One region of the Variovorax humicola genome, then DNA from elsewhere that is predicted to be linked to it. Evidence: predicted binding sites of a transcription regulator. Region 1 holds the regulator's gene; the other holds the start of a gene.
What was found. The regulator NrdR, encoded in region 1, represses ribonucleotide reductase genes. The targets are predictions, from matches to a motif close to CACNANATNTNGTG.
Positions count from the first base shown of each region.

Region 2: a site for NrdR is predicted at 1,120-1,133, ahead of WKW80_RS00430 (ribonucleoside-diphosphate reductase subunit alpha). Genes of this name have one in related genera too.

Region 1 covers NZ_JBBKZV010000004.1:254,280-257,592, reverse strand. Annotated here, with positions in the region: gene WKW80_RS09955 (prepilin-type N-terminal cleavage/methylation domain-containing protein) at 1-277, opposite strand, end outside; gene pilV (type IV pilus modification protein PilV) at 264-815, opposite strand; gene WKW80_RS09945 (GspH/FimT family pseudopilin) at 809-1,357, opposite strand; gene nrdR (transcriptional regulator NrdR) at 1,518-1,961, opposite strand; gene glyA (serine hydroxymethyltransferase) at 1,986-3,230, opposite strand; ZMP/ZTP riboswitch at 3,270-3,313, opposite strand, start outside.
Region 2 covers NZ_JBBKZV010000001.1:92,811-96,123, reverse strand. Annotated here, with positions in the region: gene WKW80_RS00440 (sigma-54-dependent transcriptional regulator) at 1-282, shown strand, start outside; gene ampD (1,6-anhydro-N-acetylmuramyl-L-alanine amidase AmpD) at 275-868, shown strand; gene WKW80_RS00430 (ribonucleoside-diphosphate reductase subunit alpha) at 1,250-3,313, shown strand, end outside.

The DNA.
Region 1 (3,313 bases):
TGAATGTCGAATCGAACGACACGGCACCCAGATCGTTCTCGCCAGTCAGTTCGACGGACCCCGCCTGTCGCGCCTGTGTCCCGAACATGCGCAGCGCAAACGAGCCTTGTTGCTGGAGTTGCGTCATGTCACTGACCGCGGCTGCGGTCGTTCGCGACAGGAGCATGGTCGTGATGGCCGCCGTGACGACCAGCAAGCCGATGACGAGACCGACCAGCAATTCGACAAGCGTGACGCCGTGTTGCCGCCGGCGCGCAGCGATATCACGGTTGCACATAGACGAGGTGGCAGATGAGCCCTGTCGGGCAAGTGGCGCCACCGGTGCCGGTCGACGAGAGCTTGGTCAGTGGCGCGGTGAAGGCTACGTCGTCTGTCCGCTCGTTGGAGCGCCATCCCACCATCACGCCCAACTGGCGTTGGTTGTCGGCTTCTTCATCGGACGAGAGGAACACCTTGGCTTTGCCGAGCGGCAGCCGCTGCGCCACTTCCAGTTGCCATTCGTGGACGTCGCGTGCCGCCAACTGCGCGGCCGTGCAAGCGGCCGCCTTGCAGTCCTGGGCCGGGAGCCCGCTGGATTCCCAGTCGGTGACATAGAGGCCCAACTGCGAGAACCCGCCCGGGTTCGACTTGATGCGCTCGCCCAGATCCTCGATGGCGCGCACGGCCTGTGCGCGGCGAACCGCTGTCTGTGTTTCTGCCAGGGTTCGCACCTGAACCCACAGAATCGCCAGTACTCCGACGACAAGAACAACCATGGAGACAAGGGACTCCAGCAGCGTCACGCCCCGCTGCAGGCTGGCGCTTCGCGTCAGCACGACGCAGCACCGGTAGCCGTGCGGAGCCTGCCGCCCGCGCTGATGCACAGGACCGTGCTCAGCGCGGCATCGGCGCTGTCGGCAGGTACGACCTTGAATCCGAACGCGCCGATGCCGTTGAATTCACCCCAGCGGGTCGTAGTCATGAATTCCACGCCCTTGCTGCTGTTGAAGACGCGGGTTCCCATAGGCACGCGCGATGCCTGCAGGGGCTCTTCGCCTTGATCGAGCCTTCCGTTGCCGTTGTCGTCCGAGAAGACGATCCACCCGCAGCTCCAGTTTTCATCCGCGGGAGCGGCGCAGTTGGCAGCCGAGGCCTTGCGAAGCGTGACCCGGCCGCCGCGTCTGAAGGCCTCTGACCGAGTGAAATAGAGCGTCGCCTTCAGGTCTTCGACAGTCGTGCGCACCCGGTACCGGGCGATGACGGACTTGTAGCTCGGGAGTGCAAGCGCAGCGAGCACGGCCACGACGCTGATGGCAACCAACAGTTCAATTGCTGTGTAACCGGTGGCCCGGCGCCGAGGAGTGAAGTACGCGGGCACTCGCCGGATGCTACAAGCGGTCAGCTCTGGCGGAGGTCCATACGTGCCGGGCGGCGAAGCTGCGCCGACAAACGGCAAAGAAGTGTGCAGTTATGACAATTTAGGATCTTTGTGCGTGCAATTTCACAAAGATGCAGTCGAGTTAACCGAAGTCAACGAGTTAAATGTCCCGGAGCAACTGCCTGAACTCGTCCACGTCCTCGAAGCTCCGGTAGACCGACGCGAAGCGCACATAGGCCACCTTGTCGAGCTTTTTCAGTTCGCGCATCACCAGTTCGCCCACCTTGTTCGATTCGATTTCGCGCAAGCCGGTGGCAAGTAGTTCCTGTTCGATGCGCAAAAGGGCAGCATCGATCTGCTCGATGCCGACAGGCCGCTTGCGCAGCGCCAGCATCATCGACGCGCGGACCTTTGCTGCGTCGAAGTCGGCCCGGCTTCCGTCTTTCTTGACGACGGCAGGGAAATTGACGTCCGGCCGCTCATAAGTGGTGAAGCGCTTTTCGCAAGCGCCGCACTGGCGTCGGCGGCGCACGAAGTCGCCGTCCTCCGAAACGCGGGTCTCGACGACCTGGGTTTCGAGATGGCCGCAGAACGGGCATTTCATGCTGCGGCCCCCAGGTCGTTCCGGTCAGCGATAGACCGGGAAGCGAGTGGTCAGCGCTTCCACCTTGGCACGCACGGCCGCCAGGTTCGCCTCGTCGCGCGGGTTGTCCAGCACGTCGGCGATCAGGTGCGCCGTGGCGCGGGCTTCCTCGTCCTTGAAGCCGCGCGTGGTCATGGCTGGCGTGCCGATACGCACGCCGCTGGTCACCATCGGCTTTTCCGGATCGTTCGGGATCGCGTTCTTGTTGATGGTCATGTGCGCACTGCCGAGCACCGCTTCGGCTTCCTTGCCGGTAATGCCCTTGGGTCGCAGGTCGACCAGCATGACGTGGCTCTCGGTGCGGCCGCTGACGATGCGCAGGCCGCGCTGGGTGAGGGTGTCGGCGACGATCTGGGCGTTCTTGATGACCTGCTGCTGGTAGGTCTTGAACTCCGGCGTCAGCGCTTCCTTGAAGGCGACGGCCTTTGCCGCGATGACGTGCATCAACGGTCCGCCTTGAAGGCCGGGGAAGATGGCGCTGTTGATCGCTTTTTCGTGCTGCGACTTCATCAGGATGATGCCGCCGCGCGGTCCGCGCAGGCTCTTGTGCGTGGTCGACGTGACGACGTCGGCATGTGGCACGGGATTCGGATAGCAGCCTGCGACCACCAGGCCGGCATAGTGGGCGATGTCGACCATGAAGATCGCGCCAACGTCCTTGGCCACCTTGGCGAAGCGTTCGAAGTCGATGTGCAGCGAGTAGGCCGACGCTCCGGCGATGATGAGCTTGGGCATGTGCTCGTGCGCCTTGCGTTCCATCGCGTCGTAGTCGATGGCTTCATTGGCGTCGAGGCCGTAGCTCACCACGTTGAACCATTTGCCGCTCATGTTGAGCGGCATGCCGTGAGTCAGGTGGCCGCCTTCGGCCAGGCTCATGCCCATGATGGTGTCACCAGGCTTCAGGAAGGCCAGCATCACGGCCTCGTTGGCCGAAGCGCCGCAGTGCGGCTGCACATTGGCGGCGTCGGCGCCGAACAATTGCTTGACGCGGTTGATGGCGAGTTGCTCGGCCACGTCCACATGCTCGCAGCCACCGTAGTAGCGCTTGCCGGGATACCCCTCGGCGTATTTGTTGGTGAGTTGCGAACCCTGCGCCGCCATGACGGCGGGCGACGCGTAGTTTTCGCTCGCGATGAGTTCGATGTGCTGTTCCTGGCGTGCGTTTTCGGCCTGGATGGCAGCCCACACTTCGGGATCGGTCTGTTCGACCAGAGTATTGCGTTGGTACATGGCAGTCCTGTGAAGACAAATTTCCTTGTTCATGCAAACAAGGGCTGCCCAGGCGAACGGCGGAACACCCGGTGAACCGGGCG
Region 2 (3,313 bases), on a different contig from region 1:
GCGCCACTCGAGGCTGCCGTGCCTTCGCCGGTGGCCGCGGTCGTCGCGCCCGTGCGCGAGCGCCCTGCGGCGCGGCCGGCAATGCCTTCAGATCTGCAGTCCTATCTCGATCAGCAAGAACGTGAAGTGCTGGTGCGTGCGCTGCAGGAAAGCGGCTTCAACCGCACGGCAGCCGCCGCGCGCCTGGGCCTGAGCCTGCGCCAGATCCGCTATCGCATCGCACGACTCGGCATCAGCACGCCGCCAGGCGACGACGGCCTCGTCGGCACGCTGGATGAATAACTCCGCGGACGCCGGCCTCTGGCAGGCCGGCTGGTACCGTTTTGCCCGGCGCCTGGCATCGCCGAACTTCGGCCCCCGGCCCGCCGGTGCACACATCGACCTCGTCGTGCTGCATTCGATCAGCCTGCCACCCGGCATCTACGGGGGCAACGAAGTGCAGGACCTCTTCACCAACCAGCTCGACTGGGATGCCGACCCGTACTTCGACCGCATCCGCGGCATCGAGGTCTCGGCCCACTTCTACGTACGCCGCGACGGCGAGTTGTGGCAGTTCGTCAGTTGCGATGACCGTGCCTGGCACGCCGGCGCCTCCAGTTGGCGCGGCCGAAGCAATTGCAACGACGACTCGATCGGCATCGAACTCGAAGGCCTGGAGGGCCAAGCCTTCGAAGATGCACAGTACGAGACCCTGGCCAGCCTGTGTCCGGCGATCGCGCAGCACTACCCCGTGGCCTTCATCGCCGGCCATGAGCATGTCGCGCCGGGCCGCAAGCACGACCCGGGCAGCGGCTTTGACTGGCTCGCGTTGCAAGACGCCTTGGCGTGGCCTGAGGCGATGTTTCCCGAAGGCGTGACCGCCCGCTGAATTTTCTCAATCGCGAAGGCCGCCGCGATGGCTGTGGCCGGGGACTCGCCACGTCATTAAATCAACGCCTCCGACCAGCAACCATGCGGGCTGCGGGCTCAAATTGCGCCACAGGCCGCGTCCACGTTGGATCATGCCAAAGTAGCCTAATAACCACGCGCGCTCCCGCAGCCCATCCTGAAAAACCCCTGTGATGTGGCATTTGAGATTCATGACAAACACTACATCTAGTGGCTTGTAGGCCCTTGAGGCACTAGATATAGTGTGCCCTCGTCCAGACATGTTCCGTTACAAAAACCTGACAAATTCCTGCGGCAGCGCGGACGGGCCGCAGGCCCTGTGCACTGACGCCACAACAACAATTGCCAACCGAGGACCCGAATGCAGACAGCCCTGAACACTCCCGCCACGCCACGCCCTTCGATTTCCTCGCAAGCTGCCGACAGCCAACCGCGCGACGTCGCCGGCGCGCTGACCGCGGACGCGCTTGCGCACTACCAGATCATCCGCCGCAACGGCGCCGTGGTGCCGTTCGAGCCGAACAAGATCGCCATCGCGATGATGAAAGCCTTCCTGGCCGTGCACGGCACCCAGGGCGCGGCTTCCGCGAGCGTGCGCGAGACGGTCGAGGGATTGACCAAGGCCGTGGTGCGCGCGATGGTGCGTTCGCGGCCGGGCGGCGGCACCTTTCACATCGAAGACGTGCAGGACCAGGTCGAGCTCGGCCTGATGCGCGGCGGCCACCACGAAATTGCGCGCGCCTATGTGCTCTACCGCGAGCGCCGCACGCAGGAGCGCGCAAGCCAGAACGTGCAGCAAATGCCCGCCGCGCCGACGCTGCACGTGCTGGACCGCGGCGAGCGTGTCGCGCTCGACATCGATGAACTCAAGGGCCTGATCGAATCGGCCTGCGAAGGCCTCGGCGCCAGCATCACGGCCGCGCCGATCCAGTCCGAGACGATGCGCAACCTGTACGACGGCGTGCCGCTCGACGAGGTCTACAAGGCCTCGATCCTGGCCGCCCGCACGCTCATCGAGAAGGACCCCGACTACACCTTCGCCACCGCGCGCCTCCTGCTGCACACGATCTTCCGCGAGATCCTCGGCCGCGAAGTGCCCCCGGCCGAACGCGCACAAGCCTACGCAGACAACTTCCCGCACTTCATCAAGAAGGGTGTCGAGAACGAACTGCTCGACGAGAAGCTCCTGCAGTACGACCTGGCCAAGCTCGGCGGCGCACTCAAGGCCGAGCGCGACCTGAAGTTCGACTACCTCGGCCTGCAGACCCTGTACGACCGCTACTTCCTGCACGTTCGCAAGACCCGCATCGAACTGCCGCAGGCTTTCTTCATGCGCGTGGCCATGGGCCTGGCGCTCAACGAGATCGACCGCGAAGCCCGCGCCATCGAGTTCTACGAAGTGCTGTCGTCCTTCGACTTCATGTCGAGCACGCCCACGCTGTTCAACAGCGGCACGCTGCGCTCGCAGCTGTCGTCCTGCTACCTGACCACGGTGCCTGACGACCTCGACGGCATTTACGAGTCGATCAAGGAAAACGCGCTGCTGTCGAAGTTCGCCGGCGGCCTGGGCAACGACTGGACCCGCGTGCGTGCCCTGGGCAGCCACATCAAGGGCACCAACGGCGAGTCGCAGGGCGTGGTGCCCTTCCTCAAGGTAGTCAACGACACGGCCGTGGCTGTGAACCAGGGCGGCAAGCGCAAGGGCGCCGTCTGCACCTACCTCGAAACCTGGCACCTCGACATCGAGGAGTTCCTCGAGCTGCGCAAGAACACCGGCGACGACCGCCGCCGCACGCACGACATGAACACGGCCAACTGGATCCCCGACCTGTTCATGCGCCGCGTGATGGAAAAGGGCAACTGGACGTTGTTCTCACCGAGCAACGTGCCCGACCTGCACGACAAGTTCGGTGCCGATTTCGAACAAGCCTACGTCGCCTATGAAGAGAAGGCCGCGCGCGGCGACATCAAGCCCGCGCGCACCATCCCGGCCAGTGACCTCTGGCGCAAGATGCTCACGATGCTGTTCGAAACCGGCCATCCCTGGATCACGTTCAAGGATGCCTGCAACGTTCGCTCGCCGCAGCAGCACGCCGGTGTCGTGCATTCGTCGAACCTCTGCACCGAGATCACGCTCAACACCAGCGACACCGAGACGGCCGTGTGCAACCTCGGCTCGGTCAACCTGCTGCAGCATTTGAAGAACGGCAAGGTCGACCAGGAAAAACTCAAGCGCACGATCTCGACCGCGATGCGCATGCTCGACAACGTGATCGACATCAACTACTACGCCGTGAAGAAGGCGCGCGACTCCAACATGCGCCATCGTCCGGTGGGCCTGGGCTTGATGGGCTTCCAGGATGCGCTGTACGAACTTCGCATTCCTTATGCGTCGCAAGAGGCGGTGCAGTTCGCCGACGAGTCG